DNA from 2 places in the Dietzia sp. MNB45 genome. Region 2 is predicted to be linked to the other one. Evidence: predicted binding sites of a transcription regulator. Region 2 holds the regulator's gene; the other holds the start of a gene.
The links. Region 2 encodes LexA, which represses DNA repair genes until DNA is damaged. Its sites were predicted from a motif close to CGAACANNTGTTCG; they were not measured.

Region 1: AB5G72_RS15955 (DUF222 domain-containing protein) is a predicted target of LexA. The motif match lies at 2,931-2,944, and genes of this name have one in related genera.

The regions. Positions count from the first base shown of each region.
Region 1 covers NZ_CP163397.1:3,332,964-3,338,561, reverse strand. Annotated here, with positions in the region: gene AB5G72_RS15970 (PIG-L deacetylase family protein) at 1-379, opposite strand, end outside; gene AB5G72_RS15965 (acyl-CoA dehydrogenase family protein) at 491-1,648, shown strand; gene AB5G72_RS15960 (NAD(P)-binding domain-containing protein) at 1,701-2,849, shown strand; gene AB5G72_RS15955 (DUF222 domain-containing protein) at 3,108-4,817, shown strand; gene AB5G72_RS15950 (pyridoxamine 5'-phosphate oxidase family protein) at 4,852-5,280, opposite strand; gene ectA (diaminobutyrate acetyltransferase) at 5,448-5,598, shown strand, end outside.
Region 2 covers NZ_CP163397.1:1,923,069-1,928,666, reverse strand. Annotated here, with positions in the region: gene AB5G72_RS09255 (malate synthase G) at 1-463, opposite strand, end outside; gene dapF (diaminopimelate epimerase) at 583-1,473, shown strand; gene hflX (GTPase HflX) at 1,526-2,974, shown strand; gene lexA (transcriptional repressor LexA) at 3,014-3,724, opposite strand; gene AB5G72_RS09235 (hypothetical protein) at 3,914-4,348, shown strand; gene nrdR (transcriptional regulator NrdR) at 4,460-4,915, shown strand; gene hrpA (ATP-dependent RNA helicase HrpA) at 4,926-5,598, opposite strand, start outside.

The DNA of each region.
Region 1 (5,598 bases), 1.4 Mb from region 2:
CCACCGCGTCGCGCAGTTCGGCGTTGTTGACGATCCGACTGTCCGGGAAACCGAGGAACTCCACCTCGTCCACTCCGACGATCGCCGAGGACCTCCGCTGCTCCTCCTCGCGGATCGGCCCCGCGATCGCCGGTGCCATCCCCTCGATGCCGGCCTCGCCGCTGGAGGCCAGGACGTAGACGATGCTGCGGCCCTCGGCCGTCCACCGCGCCACCGCGGCGGACATCCCGTACTCGGGGTAGTCGGGGTGCGCGACCAGGACCAGCCCCCGGGTCCAGTCGGTGGGGAACGCCTCGGGCACGGAATGGCCCGAGGATGCCGGGGTGGTGGCCTTCTCGGGCTGGGCTGCGTTCTCTGGCCGGTCCGGGGAATCGTTCATGACCCGAGTATGGCCCTCCTCGGTGCTCGCGTGCCCGCCGTCGCCGGAACGGGCACACCTAAACTTGCCGCGAACCTCATCGTCGTCGTCGTCCCCTCATGGAGGCCCCCAGTGTCCGCACTCTTCCCCGACTACCGCCCCACCTGGGAGACCGACGACCACCGGCTGCTCCGCGAGCACGCCCGCGCGTTCTTCGCCAAGGAGATGACGCCCAACCAGGAGAAGTGGTCCACGCAGAAGCACGTGGACCGCGAGACCTGGCTGCGCACCGGCGAGGCCGGCCTGATCTGCCTCGACGTGCCCGAGGAGTTCGGCGGTCAGGGCGGCGACCCGGGCATGGAGTACCTCGTCACCGAGGAGCTCGTGTACTCCGGCGACACCGCCTTCGGGATGGGCGTCGGCTCCACCATCACCCCCCACTACGTGGCGAACTACGCCACGGAGGAGCAGAAGCGCGAGTGGCTGCCGAAGATCTGCTCGGGTGAGTGGATCTCCGCCATCGCCATGACCGAGCCCGGCGCCGGGTCCGACCTACAGGGCGTGCGCACCACCGCCAAGCGGGACGGCGACCACTACGTCATCAACGGCTCCAAGACCTTCATCTCCAACGGTGGCTCCGCCGACTTCGTGGTGGTGGTGGCCAAGACCGACCTCGACGCCGGCCACAAGGGCATGGCCCTGTTCGCCGTGGAGGCCTCGACGCCGGGCTTCGAGCGCGGCCGCGTCCTGGAGAAGATGGGCCGCCACGGCGCCGACACCGCCGAGCTGTTCTTCAACGACATGCGCGTGCCCGCGGCCAACCTCCTCGGCGGCGAGGAGGGGCAGGGCTTCTACCAGCTCATGAACCAGCTCCCGCGCGAGCGCCTGGCGATCGCCGTGGACGCGCTGGCCATGGCCGAGGCCGCCGTCATCGAGACGCTCGAGTACGTCCGCGAGCGGCAGGCGTTCGGCAAGCCGATCCTGGACTTCCAGAACACCCGCTTCGAGCTGGCGCACTGCAAGACCCAGGTCATGGCCACCCGCACGTTCGTCGACCACTGCATCTCCCGGGAGATCGCAGGGGAGCTCGACGCCGTCACCGCGTCGATGGCCAAGCTGCAGGCCACCGACATGCTCGACGACGTGGTGGACCGCTGCCTCCAGCTGTTCGGCGGCTACGGCTACATGATGGAGTACCCCATCGCGCAGAAGTTCGCCGGCGCCCGCGTCATGCGGATCTACGGTGGCACGAACGAGATCATGAAGGAGGTCATCGGTCGGGCGCTGTGACCGATAACCGTCGATAGGAACAGTTCAGGACCGTTCCGAAGGGGGTGGCGAGGTGTCGGACGCGGTCGTGCGCGATGTCGTGGTGATCGGCGGGGGCCAGGCGGGCCTCGCGGCCGGTTTCTACCTCCGCCGCGCCGACGCGAACTTCGAGATCCTCGACGCCTCGGACGGGCCCGGCGGCGCGTGGCCGCACACCTGGCCGTCCCTGCGGTTGTTCTCGCCCGCCGATTTCTCGTCCCTGCCGGGCCGCCGCATGCCCCGCACCGACGACGGCGCCAATCCCGACGCGGCCCACGTCGTGGACTACCTGCGCGGTTACGAGGAGTACTACGACCTCCCCGTGCGGCGCGGGGTGACGGTGGTCGCCGTGGAGCGGCCGGGGGCAGTGCGAGAGGGCGGCTACGCCACCAACGCCACCAACGGCGACGACGGCCACGACGACAACCACGACGACGACCAGGACCACGACGACAAGGTGTTCCTCATCCGGGCCGCTGACGGTCGCTCGTGGCGCGCACGGGCGGTCATCAGTGCGACCGGTACCTATCGACGCCCCTTCGTCCCCACCTATCCGGGAGCCGCCGACTTCCGTGGCCGGCAGCTGCACAGCGCCGCCTACCGGGGCCCGTCGGACTTCGAGGGCGGGCGCGTCGTGGTGGTGGGCGGCGCGAACTCGGGCGCCCAGATCGCCGCTGACCTCGCCCGGCCACTCGCCGACTCCGGCGGGTCGCTGACCTGGTGCACAACCGGCCCGCCCCGCTACCTGCCCGACGATGTCGACGGCCGCGAACTCTTCCGCGTCGCCAACGCGGCTATCCGGGGCGTGGGGGAGTCCGGCGGCGGCATCGCCGAGCTGGGCGACATCGTCGTGGTGCCGCCGGTCCGCGCGGCCCGTGACGCCGGCCTCCTGGAGGCGACGCCGATGTTCGAGCGGTTCACCGCGGCCGGTGTGGAGTGGTCGGACGGTCGACGCGAGCCGGTCGACGCGGTGATCTGGTGTACCGGCTTCCGGCCGGCGTTGGGTCACTTGCGGGGGTTGCTGCCGCGTCGCGACGGACGGGTCCTCACGAGTGGCGTCGAGGTGCCGGGCGTCCCGGGACTGTTCCTGCTCGGCTACGGCGACTGGTGCGGCGCGGCGTCGGCGACCCTCATCGGGGTGGGGCAGTGGGCGAAGGCGGCGGTGGCCGCGTCGCTGGGGTGAGCACGACGGTCCCGCGTGTTCTCGGCTGGGGCTATTTGATGATGTGTGACCCTTGCCTGTTCGAATGTGCGTGCGTATCATAGAACACAGGTTCGAGACCGTGCGCACGGTCAGGGGGTGGGGCACATGGGCGGGAACGCAGACGCTGCGGCCGGTGGCCCGTCCCCGTCCGGTGGTCCGTCCCCGTCCGGTGGCGGCTCTGGTTCCGCGGCGCCCTCTTCGTTGTCGGGGCTGCGGGCGGCGGCGCGTGAGGGGTGGATGGGGGAGAATCGTGCGGCGGCGCGCCGGTTCGTGGCCTGTTACGAGCTGGTTGTCGAATGCCAGCGCCGGGAGGAGTCCGGGGCGGGCGGCGGTGAGTGTCGGCCCGGGCATGCGGTGCTCGATCCGATCGATGTCGCGGCGGGGTACGTGGTGTCGGCGATGGCGATCTCGACGGGCCGGGCCGAACGGATGATCACCTTCGCCCTCGATCTGCACCTGCGGTATCCGGCGATCCTGTCCGCGATGGCGCAGGGGCGGCTGGATCTGCAGGCTGCGAATATCCTGGCCTCGCAGATGGCCACCGTCCACGTCGATGTGCTCGAGGCGGTGCAGCGGCAGGTCGTCGAGGAGTATCTCGCCGCGATCGAGGGCGGGGTGCGCATGGGTGAGAAAGCCATCCGCGGCAACGTCGATGCGATCATCTCCCGCTACGACGCGAACGGCATCCGCCTGCGCCGTCAGGAAGCGGCCCGCACCCGCGGGGTGCGACTGCACAAGGGCGTCGACGGCATGTCCAGCGTCTCGGCGATCCTGGCCACCGAGGAAGCCGCCGTCCTAGCCGAGGCCCTCGACCAACGCGTGAAAGACCACAAGTACGCCGACGCCCAAGCCGCCGCCAACACCCAAGCCGACACCGCCAACCCCGGCGCCAACCCCGCCGCCGGCGCCGGCGCCGGCGGCGCCGGCGAGGTCGAGGATTACTCGATCGCCGAGCGTCGCGCCGACGCCCTGATGTCTCTGGTGTGCGGCGACGCCGCCCCGGCCGGCACCCCTGCCCGCCCCGGCGGGACCGGTGGGGTGGCGTTGCGGCCGAAGGTCACCGTCATCGCCACCGGCAACCACGCCCGCGACGCTGGCGGCGCCCGAGTGGAGTTCACCCGCTCCGGCCAGGCCGCCCTGCAGGCCCTGCTGGACATGCTCGCCACCAGCGACGGAGCCACCTTCGAGCCCATCGATCCGCGGATCGGGGCCGCCGATGACGCCCGCGCCGCCCTGCAGTACCGGCCCAGCGCCGAACTCGCGCGCCGGATCCGGCTACGGGACGGCACCTGCCGCCACCCCGGCTGCGCGATCCCGGCCGAGGCCTGTGATCTGGATCATGTGGTGCCGTTCGATCACGCCGACCCCCAGCGGGGCGGGCACACCATCGAGGCCAACCTGGCCGCGATGTGCCGCCGCCATCACCGGTTCAAGACCTTCTCCGACTGGATCTACGACCTGCACCCCGACGGCACCCTGACCGTGCGCACCCCGGACGGTTCGACCATGCTCACCCGACCCTCCGGTCCGCTGGCCGAGTACCGGCGTGAACAGGCCCGCGCCGAAACCGAGGCGTGGACCCGGCAACAACGCCGCAGCCCCGGGCCCACCGGTGACGAGCAGGCCGACGCCGAGCCGACGTTCTGGTCGCGCCGCGCGGCCCGCCACCGCACCGAACGCCGCAACACCGAACGCCGCAAGGCCGAACGCGCCCGCACCTTTGACCCCGCCCCACCCGCCCCCGGGACCGGGACGGGCGCCTCCAGCTCCAGCACCGGCGCGGCCACCGACACCACGCCCGAGAAAGCCACCCCCGCCAGCGCCACCCCCGAGAGCGCCAGCCGCTGGTGGGCCCGCAACAAACCCCACCACAGCGACATCGAAAAAGGCATCCGCGCCCTACTCCACGAACGCCTCGACGAACTCATCGACCCACCACCGTTCTAGGCGGCTGGGTGGGCGCAGGTCAGGAGGGCGTGGGTCAGTAACCGGTGTAGCGCTCCGGCTCCTCGCCGAAGGTGAATCCGCGGCCGGAGATCTTCTCGGGCGTGATCTCGACGAAGTTGTACTTCAGGGTCGGGATCCAGGGTTTGAGCCCGAGCTCTTCCGCGCGGTTGATCTCCGCGAAGCTGTCGAGCCGTCGCGCCGTCCCGCGGACGACGATCGACCAGGCGTCGTCGCCCTCGATGTGGTCGACTTGGAACACGACATCCGGATGGACCGTGATCCCGGCGAGCTTGGAACCCTCCGCGGTGCGGAAGAAGAGCTTGCCCTCCGGGGAGAGCGCGTAGTTGACGGGGAAGATGTCGGCACGGCCCTCGGAGACGGTGACCAGGCGTCCCAAGGAGACCGTGCCCAGAAGTTGCAGACTTCGCGCCTCGTCGAATTCGGTGATCGGGTTGGCGTCCATGTCCTGATTCTCTCACCGCAGGGCCGGCGCCGGAACCGTTGTCGGAGACTGCCGCGTGACCGACCTCACTCCCCGGCGGCCACCTGCACACTCATCGTGTTTTCAGGTAACGAATTGGGGAAGGGTGATGCAACAACGTGGGGACGTCACTACGGTGGACACCGACTATGAACCCAGGAGAACGAGTAGTACCCCGTAACCCTGATTCGTCCGACGCGCTGTTCCGTGTGCCCACCGCGGCCGACGGAACCCGCATGTGGGAGATCGCCCGAGACAGCGGCGTTCTCGACCTCAACTCCTCCTATGCCTACGTGCTGT
Region 2 (5,598 bases):
GCTCGGCGCCGTCGGACTCCGGGATCGCATCGGTGCCGTAGAGGGCGTCGTAGAGCGAACCCCAGCGGGCGTTACCCGCGTTGATCGCGAACCGGGCGTTCATGACCGGCACGACGAGCTGCGGGCCGGCGACCGTGGCGATCTCCGCGTCGACGTTCTCGGTCGTGACGGAGACGGACTCGGGCTCGGGAACCAGGTACCCGATCTCCTGCAGGAACGCCTTGTAGACGCCCGGGTCGATCGGCGCCGGGTTCTCGTGATGCCAGGCGTCGATCTGGGACTGCAACCGGTCGCGGGTGTCGAGCAGTTCGCGATTGCGGGGGGCCAGCTCGGTGAAGATCTCGGAGGCGCCCGCCCAGAACGCGTCGGGATCGACCCCGGTGCCCGGGATCGCCTGGGAGTTGACGAAGTCGTACAGGACCTCGTCGACCTGGATTCCGCCGACAGTGATGCGTTCGGACATCGATGCTCTCCTGGAGGTAGGGGACCGTTCTCCAAGTCGACTCTAGTGGGCGTACCGTCCGGCATCATCCGACATTTCCACAGTGCGGAACGGTCCCCGCCGGCGAGTACGATTTCGCCATGACTTCGACGCGCCAGGCCTCGCAGCCCGACGGTATCGCCTTCCTCAAGGGCCACGGCACCCTCAACGACTTCGTGATCCTCCCGGACGATCAGGCCGACCTGGACCTCGACGTGTACCTCGTACGAGCACTGTGCGATCGGCGTGGCGGAATCGGCGCCGACGGAGTCCTGCGGATCGCGACCGCCGGAGCCCTCGTCGACCGCGGCGTGCTCGCGACCCTGCCGCCCGGCGTGGACGGTGCGGACTGGTTCATGGACTACCGCAACGCCGATGGTTCCATCGCGGAGATGTGCGGCAACGGGGTCCGGGTCTTCGCCCACGCCCTCGTCGCGACCGGGAGAGCGGAGGCCGGCTCGATCCCGGTGGGCACGCGGTCAGGGGCCCGCCCCGCCGAGGTCCTCTCACACTCGGGTGTTGACGCGGTGGTGCGGGTGGACATGGGGGAGCCGCGTCTGCTGGGTCTGTCCTCGGCGGAGGTCGGTGGCCGGACCTTCGCGGGACTCGCCGTCGACATGGGCAATCCGCACCTCGCCTGTGTGGTCCCCGATCTGGACGCCGCGGGCCTCGCCGGGCTGCCGGTGCAGGAGGCCCCGGTGTATGACCGGGACTTCTTCCCCGACGGCGTCAACATCGAGATCGCCACCCCGATGGTGGACGGTCGGGTCTCCATGCGGGTCCACGAGCGGGGATCAGGGGAGACCATGTCCTGCGGAACCGGAATCGTCGCGACCGCGGTCGCCGCGCTGGCCGACTCGGGGGAGGCGACGGGCGACGTCGTCGTGGTGGTCCCCGGCGGCGAGGTGGAGGTCTCACTCACCGAGGCCGGGTCCTCGCTCACCGGGCCGTCCACACTCGTCGCCCGCGGTCATTACCACCGTGGTCGGTAGCACACCGTCTCGCACGGGACACCGGGGGCCCGGTGTGAGAAGATGAACCCGAATGACTACTGATCACACGGCCGCTGACCGGCCGACACGCGACCTCGATCCGTCCATCGGTGATTTCCAGCTCGAGGAGAGATCCTCGATGCGCCGGGTGGCGGGGCTCTCCACCGAACTCCAGGACGTCAACGACGCCGAGTACCGCCAGCTCCGACTCGAACGGGTCGTGCTCGTCGGTGTCTGGACCGAAGGGTCCGCCGCGCAGGCGGACGCCGCGATGGCCGAGCTCGCCCAGCTCGCCGAGACCGCGGGATCGGAGGTGTGCGACGCGCTCATCCAGCGGCGTGACAAGCCCGATGCCGCCACCTACATCGGGTCGGGCAAGGTCAGCGTCCTCAAGGACGTGATCGCCGCGACCGGCGCGGACACCGTCATCTGCGACGGCGAACTCACCCCTGGACAGTTGCTCGCGCTGGAGAAGGCGGTCAACGTGAAGGTCATCGACCGTACCGCGCTGATCCTCGACATCTTCGCACAGCACGCCACCAGCCGTGAGGGCAAGGCCCAGGTGACCCTCGCCCAGATGGAGTACATGCTCCCCCGTCTGCGTGGGTGGGGCGAGTCGCTGTCCCGCCAGGCGGGCGGTCGTGCCGGGAGCAACGGCGGCGTCGGTCTTCGTGGCCCCGGTGAGACCAAGATCGAAACCGACCGGCGTCGGATCCGCGAGCGGATGGCCCGTCTGCGCCGGGACATCAAGGGGATGAAGCAGGCCCGGGACACCAAACGGCACCGACGGCGTACCACTCCGGTGCCGTCCATCGCCATCGCCGGCTACACGAACGCCGGGAAGTCGAGCCTGCTCAACAGGATCACCGGAGCCGGCGTCCTGGTTCAGAACGCCCTGTTCGCCACACTCGACCCGACGACGCGCAAGGCCGAGTTGCCTGACGGCAGAGCAGTCGTCTTCACGGACACCGTGGGATTCGTCCGACACCTGCCGACCCAGTTGGTCGAGGCGTTCAGGTCCACACTGGAAGAGGTCGTCGACTCCGAGTTGCTCCTCCACGTCGTGGATGGTTCGGACGCCTTCCCGCTCCGCCAGATCGAGGCGGTGCGCAAGGTGATCAACGAGGTGGTCGAGGAGCAGAACGCGGAGCGGCCTCGGGAACTCCTGGTGATCAACAAGATCGACGCCGCGGATCCCGTGGTCCTCACCGAGTTGCACCACGCGCTGCCCGACGCCGTGTTCGTCTCGGCGGTCACCGGGCAGGGTGTCGACGAACTCCTCGAGCGAATCACGCAGATCGTCGCCTCCGGGGACACCGAGGTGACCCTGTCCGTCCCGTACTCCCGCGGGGACGTGGTGTCGCGGGTCCACGCCGAGGGCGCGGTGGTCGAGGAGGAACACACCCAGGACGGAACCCGGCTGGTGGTCCGCCTGCCCGCGTCCGTGGCCGGCGAACTGGACGAGTTCGCCGCCCGCGGTCCACATGACGGCGCCGCCTGACCCCTTCGGGGACGGGCGGCGCGTCGTTCGAACCGGGACTTAGAGTTTCCGGAACACTGTCACGACCTTGCCGAGGATCGTCGCGTGCTCGCCCGGAATCGGGCTGAACGACGGATTGTGGGGCAGCAACCAGACTCCGCTCGAGTCGTTCCGGAAAGTCTTGACCGTCGCCTCCCCGTCGATCATGGCGGCGACGATCTCCCCGTTGTCCGCGACGTTCTGCCGCCTGACCACCACGTAGTCGCCATCGCAGATGGCGGCGTCGATCATCGACTCGCCCACGACCTTGAGCATGAACAGATCACCTGATCCGACGAGGTCCGACGGCAGGGGGAAGATCTCCTCGACGGCTTGCTCCGCGAGGATGGGCCCGCCCGCCGCGATCCGGCCGAGCACGGGGACGTAAACGGGTTCGACCGCGCCGCCCGGACGCTGGGGCTCCGGAGCAGGTGACCGACGGCCCCGTGACTTCTGCCCCGGGACACCGTGGACGTCGACCGCCCGCGGCTTGTGCGGATCCCGCGTCAGGAAGCCCTTCTTCTCCAGCGTGCGGAGTTGATGCGCCACCGACGACGTGGACTGCAAGCCGACCGCGTCCCCGATCTCGCGGATGCTCGGCGGATAACCACGCTCCTTGACGGTGTCGTGAATGTGGAGCAGAACGCTCTTCTGTCGGTCCGTCAGTGACTCGAAATCGGGCTTCGGCATCTCGTGTGGTCCCTTCGGCGAATGGATGTTCGACGTTGTGATCTGTCTACACCCTAGTGCCAAGGACTGCGGCGCGCCACACAGGTGTTCGAAGAAATTCCTCGGTGGATCGTGACTGTGTCGGAGTCGCGTGATACAACTCTAGGGGAGTTCGGATTCGAACAGATGTACTGAGAAACACATACAGGTGTGCGAATCCACATCGCACACCGTATCGAGTAGGGAGCCACCATGACCGTTGTCGCGCTTGAGTCCCACACACGTCCGGCCGCGCGGTGGACCGAGGTCTGCCCCGACGACCATCGTGGACGGGTCGCGCACCTCGACCGGCCCGGTGACGCGTCAGTGCGGTCCACCCGTGCGCCGCGACGCACCCTGGCCCGACCGGAGGGCAGTCGGCCCGCCGTCACGTCCTCGCGTGCGGAGAATCTCGTCCGGCCGCGGGTGGCCGCCCGTCCGGCCGCCGTCACGTCGGTCGCCCCGGGTCGCCGTGTGCTCGTGCGCCCGGTCTCCACGGACCGCGTGCGGGCGTGCCACGTCGAGGCACCGCTGTCCACCGGGGTCGTCGACGACGTGCCGGCCTGGGCACTACTGGCGTGCGGGATCGCATTCGGCGTGATCATGCTTCTCGCAGTGGCCTTCCTCGGTGGACCCGCCTACGCGTGACCGGGCAGCGGGCCTCCTAGAATGGACCGTGGGCGGTGGTCTACCGCCCCCGCGTTCCGTCAGGCACGATCCGGGACGCGTGAACTCCGGTCGACGAAGGGCCCCACGGGAATGTACTGCCCGACATGCCACCACGAGGACTCCCGGGTAATCGACTCACGATCCGTCGACGAGGGTCAGGCGATCCGGCGTCGACGGGAGTGCCCCCGGTGCGGACACCGGTTCACGACGCTCGAGACACCTCTGCTGACGGTTCTCAAGCGTAACGGGGTGACCGAGGCGTTCAGTCGGGACAAGGTCGTCCGAGGTGTCCGCCGCGCGTGCCAGGGACGATCGGTTGACGAGGACGCTCTGCGTCGCCTCGCCCAACAGGTCGAGGACGCTGTGCGATCCGGCGGTGCGTCCGAGGTTCCCGCCCACGAGATCGGGCTCGCCATCCTGGGCCCTCTGCAGGATCTGGACGAGGTCGCTTACCTGCGGTTCGCGTCCGTGTACAAGCAGTTCAGCTCGGCCGACGACTTCGAACGCGAGATCATCGCCCTCCGGGAGCGCCGCACGAGCCGCTGACCACTCGGCGTCATCGGGACGACCGCGGGGCGAGCGCAGACGCCACCGCCTTGTCGATCCGCTCTGCCGATACCGGCCGTGCGGTACCCAGTGACTGCGCGAACAACCCCACCCGGTACTCGGCGAGCATCCACCGCAGGTCCCGGCACACCCGTGCGCCACCCGGCCGCCGTCGCAGCGCGGCGCACGCCTCCTCGACGATCGACTCGGAGCGGTTCAGCTTCGCCGTGAGTTTGCCGTGCCGCGCGGGTGACTTCTCCGCGAGGTCCAACCGGAGGCCGACCGCCCGCACATGTCGCTCCAGATGTGGAAGCACATCCGAGGGATGGCGGGCGAGGAATCCGCGCCCGACGAGGAAGTCCAGTGAAGGACGGACCTCGTCGGCGACATCTGCCGGCGCCTCCGCCAGACGGCCCGACACGGACTGGGCGGCCATCAGCGCGGGAACCGCCGACGAGATCGCGGACGCCACCGCACCGGGGACCTCCGCCCGCGCAGTGGCCTGGAGTTCGTGGAACTCCGCGACCGTGAGAACCGGTGCGCCCTTTCGCCGGGCGATGATCCGCCCACTCGCAGCGAGCGATGCGTCCGACACCAGGGATTCCATCCCGCCGTGCGGGTACTGGGTGAGCGCGAGTCGCTGCTGGACCGGACGGCCGCGCAGAATCGATGCCGCGGAGACC